DNA from 2 places in the Clostridioides sp. ES-S-0108-01 genome. Region 2 is predicted to be linked to the other one. Evidence: riboswitches for the same ligand, from Rfam matches in the RefSeq annotation. Region 2 holds a riboswitch; the other holds the start of a gene.
What was found. A riboswitch is a leader RNA that binds a small molecule or an ion and turns the genes downstream of it on or off. The one in region 2 is predicted to bind cobalamin.
Positions count from the first base shown of each region.

Region 1 (6,128 bases), on a different contig from region 2:
CTCATCAAGCAATATAATTTCATTTTCCATTGCTATAACTGATGCTATCGCTACCCTTTTTTTCTGACCATAACTAAGAAAATGTACTGGTCTGTCTATAAAATCTATTCCATTAACAGCTACTAGAGCTTTGTTTATTCTCTCTTTAATTGTTTTTTCATCCATACCAATGTTTCTCATTGCAAATGCTATATCATCATATACTTTTGAATAAAAAATTTGTTTTTCTGGGTCTTGAAAGACAATACCCACATTTTTTCTAAGATTATACAAACTTTTCTTATCATATTTTAATTTTTCTTCTTTAAAAAGAATTTCTCCAGATGTAGGTTTTAATATACCCATTAAATTCATAAATAATGTTGATTTTCCTGAACCATTTGAACCTATTATACCTATAACATTTCCTTTTGAGAAATCCATATTAATGTTTAATAATGCATTGGCATTCTTTTCATATTGATAAGTTAAATTATTTATTTTAAACATCATTATCCCCTACTATGTGAAATTTACCATCATACAATTTTATGTCTAATGATATACACATATCATCATACCTTGTCATAAGTCTTTTGTACAGCATACTTCCAAGAATTCCTAAGGATTTATATGAAGTTTTTAAATTTATGTACCCAAATCTTAGCTCTTGTGACTTATATATTTCTGAAAATTCTTCTAGAAATATAAATATAAACCTATATATTAACATTGATAGCTCAACAAAAGTATCAGGTAAATGCAGTTTTCTAAAGAAGAATATTAACTGATTAAAAGGTGTTGTAAGTATACAAAAGTACACACAAGTCAAACAAGACATAGCCCTAAATAACACGTGAATGGACGTGTCAATAGATGCCTTTGATATTCCTACATTGAAACTAAAAATTTCAAAGCTGTATAATAAGTCTGCCTTATTAAAAGATATATTTACAAGGGTTATTCCTACACTAAGAAATAAAAAGTACATTGGTATTCTGAGTAATTTTAAATAATTCTTTAAATCTATTCCAGCCACACAAACAACTAGAATACTCATTAAAATCATAATTCCACTTAAAACAAATATATTTTTTATTACCATAGAAGCAATCAGAAAGATTACTCCTATGGCTACTTTTTTATTTGGATTTACTTTACTTAATCTATTTGTGTATGCATATTTATCAATTATAAGCATAATTAACTTCTCTTTCCTCTTTGAAGACCTAGTATGTACCCTATTACACCTGCTCCTAGAGCTGCCTGTGCAGAGAATAATAAACTTTCTATTTCTCCACTTGGTGGCTCATATGGACTACTAAACCATGGCTCATAATCTGGATTTATCTTAGTAATTTCACTTTCAGCTTGACCATCTGCCCCTCCATATTCAGCACCTGAGTTAACAAGCAATGGGAATATGATAAGAGCCACTACTAATAAAAGTAGTAATATATTAGTTTTCGTCTTTGTTTTAGCACTCATTAGCTTTAACTCCTTTATCACTATTTTCTAGTATACTTTTTTCTCCATTTTCTGTAACTAAATTATATACAATTACAGTAAGAATACCTTCTGCTATTGCTATTGGTATTTGAGTCATAAAGAAAATTCCTAAGAATTTAATTGCTGAAGCCATCACTCCACCTGATGGATCTGGGAAAGCCAGTGCCAACTGTATCGAAGTTATTGTATATGTAGCCAAATCTCCTATTGCTGCTGCAAGAAATACTGGCATTGCATTATTTCCGTCTTTTTTCTTTAATGCTTTAAATATTAAGAATGATATAATTGGCCCTACAATAGCCATTGAAAAAGCGTTCGCTCCTAAGGTAGTTATTCCTCCATGTGCTAATAGTAACGCTTGGAATATTAAAACTATCGTTCCAAGAACAAACATTACACTTGGTCCAAACATTATTGCTCCAAGACCTACTCCAGTAGGATGTGAGCAACTTCCTGTTACTGAAGGTATTTTTAGTGCCGATAATACAAATACAAATGCTCCACATAGTGCTAATAATACTTTCTTTTTAGGGTCCTGCTTTACTATTTTACCTATTGATTTGAGTCCTACTAAGAAAAATGGTATAAATATAACTCCCCATGCTATAGACCATTTTACTGGTAAATAACCTTCCATTATATGCATTGCATTTGACGTAACTGGAGTTAAAATGATTAACATAAGTGCAGTGATAACCCCTAACTTGATATTCTGTTTCATTTTAGTATCCCCTCTCTCCTTTTCCAATAATTAAAACATAAATAATATATGTCTGATTTACCTAATAAAATAAAAAAGCCTAACTCGATGGTTAGGCTTCCAATTTCCGAAAATCCAAATACAAACACATAAAATAAATATATCTGCATAATTATTATAAGAAACTTTCTCCATCCCCGAAGAAATTACTTTAATATTTTAGGCAGGTCTCCTGACTTAGCTTCATCCTACTTCTCTTCCTTCCCATGAAATATAAAAATATATCATCATAGTGGCTAACAAAAGTTTCGTCTGCATCACAGTAGCGGGGACTGTAAAGGAATTTAACCTTTTTCCCTATTAATCTTACTTAAAGAACCTATAATATTATATATTTAATTTTTAAATTATTCTTAAATCATTTCTATATAAATCATTGTATACCTTTTCTGTGAAAATTTCTATGTTTTTCACAAATTTTATTTATTTTTATATTTTTATGCATATAAATTATTTTTTATAATTTTGATTAATTTCTAATTATCTTCTTTAAATACATTGAAACCACATCAGAAAATCTAGTTATATCTCTAGAATATATAAAATCATTTCCATATATTAATCTTTCAGCCTCAAGTTCTGATTCTTTTCCTGTAAATACTCCTAATACCAATATATTTTGTTTTCTAGCCTTTCTTACCTCATTGGCTGTATCTCTCAAACCAACTATACCTCTATAAGCTTTTTCTCCCCTTAAGGTTCTCTCACTATTTTTTCCTATCTTTACATCATTTGGCCTTCCATCGCTAAGAACTATCAAAATTTTATTTTCTTCATCTCTATTTATTAGACCACTACATATAGATTTTATAGCCAAACCGTCTCTATTATTACCAGCACAAAAGTATTCAAATATATTTTCGCTATTTTTTAAACTATCATCATAATCTTTAAATCTTTTTAATATTGTATAATCCAAAAAACTAGAAAATCCCATAACTCTATTTGGTATACCAACTACTGTTAGGGCATTTGCGATTATATACGCCTGAATTGCTACATTTCCTTGATTCCTGCTTTGAGAGCCACTTGCATCTAATAATATATCAATAACATATTTTCCTTTTTCATTTTCTATATCTTTATAAAATATTTTATTATTATTACTTCTACCAACTCTCCAGGCTCTATTTGCTAATATAGTGCCACAATCAGAGTATACTCTAGTTTTAGCATTTTCTTCTATCAAAATTCTAGCTAAACTTTCTTTTAATCTCTTTATCTGCTGTCTATACATTCTAGCATGTTCTCTAAATTTCCCTAAATTATTTTCTTTTTGCCTTGTTACATATTTTAACTGGAATACATTATTACACTCACTTCTAAGAACTCCATCTGTAAAGTGTATTCTACACCCTTCATGAACATTTCTACAATTTTGTGTTTCAATCTTTTTAATTTCACCTTTACTCAAATAAGTTTTCCCATAATAATGTTCTATTTTTGAATATATTTTATTTGCAGTCTCTTCATCAACATATATAACCCTGTCTGCTGAATTACTAGATTGAGAATCCTCAAAATCTCCTACTCCTTCTATAAGAATAGATGAAGATATAGAGTCTATATCACTTTCAATAATATTTTCTTCTTCATCACTATAAAGTTCTTCATACATAAAGTCAGCAAATGTATCAAAATTTACGTCAACATCTTTTACATTACTTTCATCATATGTAGAACTACTTTCTTCTCCATTTAATATATACTCAAAGTAAGTTAAATATATTACATCTAAGGACTTTAAAATCTCCATAATATCTTTATTTGTATCTATATTTCTTATGTCATTAACTATTCTTCTAGTTAGGCTGTCTAATGCTGGATGCTTGTCCATATTGTAAAGTACAAAGGCATATTTAATTTTATCCATAATATTGTCATTGTGTATTTTGGTAAAACGTGAAACAATATCTTTATAAGCATTTTTTCTTATATCTTCTATCCCTGGTCTATCTTTAATAGCCTTTTCTTCAACTATTGTATTTAATATAACTTGAATCAGACCCAGTATAATATCTTTATCATATCCTTTTCGTATTCTATTTGTAAGGTATTTTTTCACTATGCCCCAATCTACATATTTTCTTCTAGCACCTGCAATTATTGCAAAATATAAACCTACTTCTTTTGAAGAATAATCTTTTTCTGATATATCTATACTTTCATTGTAATCTCCAGCTATTGTCCAAGATAAGTTATTTGCTCTGTTTTCAAATTCATAATCATCATATATCCATTTCATAATCTCACCTATATTAAATATGACTTATTGGAAATACATCTATACTCTCCCATTTATTAGGTATTCTAGTTTTAATTACATCTCCAACCATTTCTTTCTCATATATATCGAAAGTCTTTCCTGTAAGTCCCATATTAATTGCAAGAGTTGGTTTTAATCCTCTTCTTATAGTCTTAAGAGATGCCATAAGACCACGTAAGTCAATAGCTTTGCTAGATATCTCACCATTTTGAGACTTCAATTGTAAATCTAAAAATATGCCTGCAAAGTGTATTAATTTTTTTTCATCAGCATCTGGAAATTCATTTTTTAAAATCATCATTAACTTATCTTCTTCTATAGAAGGAATATCTATCACCATAAATCTAGATACTAGTGCTTCATTAAGCTCTTTTGTTCCTGCATATTCATAATTCATAGTTCCAATAAATCTTGTTGCTGGATGTAGATTGACTCTCTCATATCCAGGTACATCAATTATTCTTCTATAATCTAAAGCTGAATGTACTACAACTATAGCATCATTCTTTGCCATATTAATTTCATCAAATACACCAAATCCCCCATTTATAGCACATTCATAGACTGAACCCCTTCTAAGCTTAACTTCATTATCTATAAAAGTATCTGTACCTATAAGTGTTGAACTGTCCGTATTTATATGAAATGATGTATTCCATTGAGGTCTATTAAATATCTCCCCCAAATTATCAGCAAGTAAGTTTTTTCCTGTTGCCTTTGGTCCTGATAACAATATATTTTCTTCTTCTAAAATAGCTGCTATACACATAGACAAAATTTCTTTTCCATAAAAATAAGTTTTAGAATTTGTTACTCTGTATTCTAAATCTTTTTCTAGACCATAATAACGTCTAAAATATAGCACATCTTCAATAAGCTTCTCATCTACCCCTTGTACCCTTAGATTATCTATTATATCCATATTCTTACCCCTTTTATATAAATAGTATTTGTTTCATTTCTTAACACCATTTTAGCATAAAAGGATATAAGCTAAAATCGATTTTATAAATTAATGATACCTCTTTCTCAACTTTAAAGAAAAAATCACTTGTAGATATATCTTATAGATTTTTTTGAGGAAATAATTGAAAATTATCAGGTTACAGCTTATTTCAATAGTCATATACTGAGCTTTATAGATATATTTCATGATGGACAACCTTACTGTATCTGTAAAAAATACACAGTATATTGAGCAACATATCAATTATTGTATTATTCTCCCTTTTATATTTATTATCTTGACAATACTTATTTATAAACCTATACTGTGCTTAACCAACAAATACAGTAAGTACAGTATAAGAGGATTAAATATCCCCGTTTCCAGACTGGACTAAAAACGGGGATTTGATTATTGGAAATTATTTCAAACATTTAGATACTACAATAAGTATAGAAAATAATGAGAAAATCTACTGATTTTTTATAATCTCACCTTGTGATGTTTTTTATGTATATATGACTTAATAGCAAATCCAATAAGGATTACAGATATTGGTATAATTAAAACTAGAAATTTATAATCATTATAATGAGACATTATTTTTACCCAACTCTCTGAGAAAATATACCCAATACTAATTAAGGAAATATTCCATATGGTAATTC
Region 1 covers NZ_JADGMN010000019.1:56,973-63,100, forward strand. Annotated here, with positions in the region: gene IR152_RS15500 (energy-coupling factor ABC transporter ATP-binding protein) at 1-489, opposite strand, end outside; gene cbiQ (cobalt ECF transporter T component CbiQ) at 482-1,180, opposite strand; gene IR152_RS15510 (energy-coupling factor ABC transporter substrate-binding protein) at 1,183-1,467, opposite strand; gene IR152_RS15515 (energy-coupling factor ABC transporter permease) at 1,457-2,209, opposite strand; cobalamin riboswitch at 2,393-2,586, opposite strand; gene IR152_RS15520 (nitric oxide reductase activation-like protein) at 2,718-4,493, opposite strand; gene IR152_RS15525 (AAA family ATPase) at 4,507-5,436, opposite strand; gene IR152_RS15530 (DedA family protein) at 5,944-6,128, opposite strand, start outside.
Region 1: it holds a riboswitch for cobalamin, as region 2 does, so the genes downstream of both, IR152_RS15515 (energy-coupling factor ABC transporter permease) here and IR152_RS09950 (ABC transporter substrate-binding protein) in region 2, are expected to answer to the same signal.

Region 2 (6,128 bases):
AAAAGGGAGAGATGTACTGTACATGTTCCTATAGAAAAACCAATACATGATATTTTATGTGTGGGGGTGAACTATAAAGACCATCTTGAAGAAACTCAAACTCACTTTGATGATAGTTTTGAAGAACCTCAAAAAACGGTTTATTTTACAAAACGTGTAACGAAAGCAATAGGACCAGAAGATGAGATAGATGGTCATTTTGATATAAATAAACAACTAGACTATGAAGTTGAACTTGGAGTAGTAATAGGTAAAACAGGTGTTAATATTAAAAAAGAAGAGGTAGAAGATTATATCTTTGGTTACACTGTTATAAATGATATTTCTGCTAGAAAGTTGCAAAAAGAGCACGTTCAATGGTTTAGAGGAAAGGGATTAGATACATTTACTTCTTTAGGTCCATGTATCTTACATAAAAGTGCAGTTCCTTTTCCTATAAAACTTAAGGTATGTAGTAGAGTAAATGGTGAAGAAAGACAAAGTTCTAATACAAAGCTGTTCATATCAGACGTTTCAGACATAGTTTCAGAACTTTCAAAAGGTATGACTTTAGAGGCTGGAGACATTATAGCTACTGGAACACCTTCTGGAGTAGGGATGGGCTTTTCACCTCCTCGATATATGAGTAGTGGAGATGTAATTGAATGTGAGATTGAGAGTATTGGAATTTTAAAAAATTACATTAAGTAAATGTTTTAATGTAATCAATGTTAAGACAGAGTCTAATGTATTAATGAACATATTAAAATAAATTTTAGGAGTTTAAATTATGAAAGCAGAGTTTTTGACACCGGTTGTTACAATATTTGATGAAGAAGGAAATTTAGATAAAGAAGGAAATAAAAGAGTATACGACTATCTTATAGATGGAGGTGTAGATGGACTAGTTATAATGGGAAGTACTGGAGAGTTCTTTAATATGTCTATGGATATGCAAAAAGAACTTATAGATTTAGTAACTAGTTATGTAAATAAGAGAGTAAAAGTGTTTATAGGTACAAGCCGTATGTGTGTAGATGAATCTATAGAGCTTTCAAATTATGCACATAATAGTGGAGCAGATGGAGTTATGATAATAAGCCCTTATTATTTCTCTCTTGATGATGATAGTATTGAATTGTTTTATAGTGAAATAGCTAAAAATACAGAAGCAGAAATATATTTATATAATTATCCAGATAGAACTGGCTATGATTTAAGTCCAGAACTTGCACTAAGACTTGTGAGAAAGCATAAAAATATAGTTGGATATAAGGATACAGTAACTTTGATGGGACATACCAGAGAGTTAATAAATACTATGAAAGCAGAGTTCCCAGAGTTTAAGATATATAGTGGTTATGACGAAAATTTTATACATAATCTAATGTCTGGAGGAGCTGGTTGTATAGGGGGACTATCAAATTTAATTCCAGAAGTTTGTTCTAAATGGGCTGAAGCTTATAATAATAGAGATATGGATAAGGTTATAGAAATTCAAAAATATATTAATAAAGCAATGGATTTTTATTCAATAACAAACCCATTTATACCAGCAATGAAAAAAGCTATGAATATTAGAGGATTAAAAGTAAGTGATTATATGACTGCTCCTTTTATAAAACCAAATGAAAATCAAGTATGTGAGATTAAAAAATTGATGAATGAATTAAATATATGCTAAATCAACCTTGCAAAGTTGCCAACAATAAACTACAATTATCTTAACAAAAATTAAATTAAATAATACTAGGGTACTAGATTAGTTTAATAGGGAAAGTGATGAAAATTCACTACAGCCCCCGCTACTGTATACGGATACGAAATCAAAATCCACTGAGATTTGTAAGAGATTTTGGGAAGGATGATAGAGGGAAAGCCGTGAGTCAGGAGACCTGCCCAGTATTACATAGGTTCAATTTAGGGTGGAAATTGTAATTTATAATAAAATGAAAATATCAATTCATTTTTTGTAAAGTTGATATATAAGACTTCTCCTTTCTAAGTTAGGAGAAGTTTTTTATTTTATTAAAAGGTTATACTTATTAAAGATGACTTTAAGATAATTTTAATAAGATATATTTTAAAAAAGTATATATTATTAAAGTTTTTTAGCCACTCATAAAAAATAAGATATTGGAGTGAAAGAGATGAAATTTAAGGTAAATGTTTTAAAGCAGTTTTTTTTAATTGTTATGGTAGTTTTTTTAGTTGGAGGTCTTATAGGATGCAGTAAAAATGATAAAGATAATACACAAGTTAGTAGTGGTAAAAAGTTAGAATTAAAATATGCAAGTGGATTTAGTGTTGAGGATTTAGAAGATGGAATTAAAAAAGTGACTGATGGAGATAATAGAGAACTAATTTTAATTCCTAAGAAGATTAAAATTCCTAAAAAGTATAAAAATTCTAATATAGTTAGAACACCTGTAGATAATGTACTAATAGCATCCACAACACAAGCTTGTTCTCTAAGAACAATAGGAGAACTAGATAGTATAAAAGCAGTGACAACAGAAGAACAATATTGGACTATAAAAGAAATTAAAGATTTAATGAAGGATGGAAAGATACATTATGTTGGTTCAAACTTAGCACCAGATTATGAAAAAATAGTAGACTTAAATCCTGATTTAACTATAGTGAGTAGTGGTTTATCAGAAGCTGATACAAAATTTATTGATAAACTAAAAGAATTAGGGCTTAATTATGTTGTAGATAATGAATATAAAGAGCAAAATCCATTTGGAAGAATGGAGTGGACAAGTTTGATAGCTGCCTTTTATGATAAAGAAGATATAGCTACTAGTGAACTAGATAAAACAGTACAAAGGATAGAAGAAGTAAGTGAAAAAATAAAGAACAAAGCTAAGCCTAAAGTTGTATGGGCATCTGTATATGAAGGAAATGCTTATATAGCGCCTAAAGATTCATATGTAGATAATATGATAAAAATGGCTGGTGGAATAAATGCATGTGCTTCAATAGATTCAAATGAAGGACGAGTAAGCATTGAACAATTACATGAAGTTGCAAAAGATGCAGATATATTTGTATACTCATCAAGTTCAGATTATACACCAAACTTAGACTTTATAAAATCTAGCGCACCTATATTGGCTGATTTAGATGTTGTAAAAAATGGTAACTTATGGGTATTTGCTCCAGATTATTATCAATCAGTAGATAAGACTGATGAATTAATAGTAGATTTAATTGAGATGTTTCATCCAGGTACTACAGGTGAAAAAATCAAACATTATATAAATTATGATAAATAATATAGAAGACGACACTAAAAGATGAGTTTTATGGATTTTAGTTAATATAGGTTGTTAAGAGGAGTATATAAATGGATTTTATCAATAAAATGAGAATAAAGAATACTACAGTATTTATAGGACTAATTATAAGTATGATACTTACTTTTTTAGTGTGTGTAGCATTTGGCTCTGTAAAAATTGAGCTGAAAGAAATAATAGATGTTGTATTAAGAGGTATGGATAATACAGAGCATTATAAAATAATATATAATATAAGAATTCCTAGAGTACTTGCAACTATGGTAGGTGGAGCATGCTTAGCAGTATCTGGTATTTTACTACAGATATTTTTTAAGAATCCAATAGTTGAACCATATATATTAGGTGTATCTTCAGGTTCTACTTTGTCAGTAGCACTTATGATTTTGGGAGGATACACATTGGGATTTGAGAGTATAAATTCAATGAGTATATTTGTAGCAGCATTTGTAGGAGCTTTAATTGTAATGTCTATAGTCATTTTATTTGCAAATAAGGTAAAGAATATAACAACTCTTTTAATAATAGGAATTATGACTGGATATGTGTGTAGTGGTATAACAAACGTATTACAATCATTTGCAAATAGTGAGAAACTAAAAGAATTTACTATATGGTCTATGGGAAGCTTTTCTGGATTTACATGGGAAAAGGTAGAAATACTTATAATAGTTGGTATGTTAGGTCTTTTGATGACTATATTCATAATAAAACCTTTAAATGCTTTTTTATTAGGAGAAGAGTATGCAAAAAGTATTGGTATAAATATAAAATTTTTTAGAGTTTTTATAGTATTTATATCTAGTATATTGGCAGCAATAGTATCGGCATTTGCAGGACCTATAGGATTTATTGGACTTGCAGTGCCTCAAATTTCAAAATTGATATTTAAGACGTCAGATAATAGGGTACTAATACCAGTAGTAATCTTTTTAGGAAGTATAGTTACAGCCCTTTGTGATTTAATATCAAGAGTAATTTTGTCACCAGTAGAGTTACCAATAAGTACAATAACATCTTTGTTAGGAGCACCGATTGTAGTAATGCTATTGATGAAAAGGAAGGATAGGACTTAGATATGTTGAGAACTAATAATTTAAGTGTAGGATATAATAAAAAAGTAGTTGTGAGTGATATAAATATAGAGGTAAAAAATGGAGAAATATTATGTCTTTTAGGAAGTAATGGTGCTGGAAAAACTACTATATTGAGGTCTTTATCTAAACTTATAACGCCAATAAAAGGGGATATATATTTAAATGACATAGATGTAAATCATATATCAAGAAAGGCATTATCGAAAAAAATGGCTTTAGTGCTTACAAATAGATTATTAGGTGATTTAATGACTGTACAAGATATAGTTAATATAGGAAGGTATCCATATACAGGATTTTTTGGTAGTTTATCTAAAAAAGATTTAATACTGGTAGATGAAGCATTAGAATCTGTAGATGCACTACACTTAAAAAAAAGATATTTTGATGAACTAAGTGATGGAGAAAAACAAAAAGTATTGGTTGCAAGAGCCTTAGTTCAAGAGCCAGAAATAATTATATTGGATGAGCCGACAACTCACTTAGATATAAAACATAGGTTAGAGCTTATAAACATACTAAAAAAATTAAGTAAGGAAAAATCAATTTCAGTAATACTTTCCTTACATGAAATAGATATAGCATTAAAAAGTTGTGATAAAGTTGCTCTTATAAAGAATAATAAAGTCATAGCTTATGGGCAACCTGAAGATGTAGTGGATGAAGATATCATAAATTCACTTTATGAATTGGATGATAAAAATTTCAATAGTCTATTAGGTGCGGTAGAGATTAGTAATAAATCTAAAAATGAAGTTTTTATAATTGGTGGTGGTGGTAAAGCTACACCAATTTATAGAGTTTTTACTAAAAAAGGTATAGGTCTATACTCTGGAATAATACATGAAAATGATATTGATTATGAAATTGGTAGAACTATGGGCATAAAGATGTTTACAGAAAAGCCATTTGAGTTGATAAGTGATGAGAATTTCGATTTGGCCATTAAGAGCCTAAGTAATTCTAAGGTTATAATAGATACTGGATTTAATATAGGTGAAATAAACAAAAGGAATATAGATATTATAAAAGAGGCTTTGAAGTTAAATAAAAAAGTTTATTCTTTTAGAAATAGAGATGAGAGTCATAAGTATTATAATAATCTGTACAATAATATAGAATATATAGATAAAGTTTCCCAAATAGTAGATAGTATTAATATGAATAATTTACTATAACCTTTAAAATAAAATGTACTTGTGAACTATAAAATATAAAAAGTGGGTGTCTAAAAATGAACTTTTTATTTCATGAGGCACTCTTTTTGTATGAAATCAAATATATTTTCATCATTTCAACAATGAAAAAAGGTCTATCTCTATTTTAGTATAATCCCCTTATAGTAGACATTTAAATAAAAGGCTATTATAATAGGTCTAAAAAGCGTATACTCTAAGGGGGTTTTTCTATGTCTAAAAAACACAAAAAATATAGCAAAGAACTTAAACTAAAAGCTGTAAACTTATATATAAAAGAAGGATACTCATCATACAAAATTGCTGAGATGCTGAATATAAGAAGCAAAACACAAGTTCAAAACTGGGTAAAAGATTATAAAAATAAAGGTAAAACTGCATTTAATGATGAAACTAGGGGCAGATTTAAAAATATTAGTCTAGAAAATGATAATAGAAAATTTAAATCTGTTGAAGAAGAATTGAAGTACTTACGCATGGAGAATGAATTCTTAAAAAAGTTAAGTACCCTATTGGACAAGTCAAAGTAAGCGATAAATTTAAAACAATTAAAC
Region 2 covers NZ_JADGMN010000009.1:4,549-10,676, forward strand. Annotated here, with positions in the region: gene IR152_RS09940 (fumarylacetoacetate hydrolase family protein) at 1-690, shown strand, start outside; gene IR152_RS09945 (dihydrodipicolinate synthase family protein) at 770-1,663, shown strand; cobalamin riboswitch at 1,715-1,897, shown strand; gene IR152_RS09950 (ABC transporter substrate-binding protein) at 2,130-3,260, shown strand; gene IR152_RS09955 (FecCD family ABC transporter permease) at 3,332-4,357, shown strand; gene IR152_RS09960 (ABC transporter ATP-binding protein) at 4,360-5,556, shown strand; gene IR152_RS09965 (transposase) at 5,787-6,104, shown strand; gene IR152_RS09970 (IS3 family transposase) at 6,122-6,128, shown strand, end outside.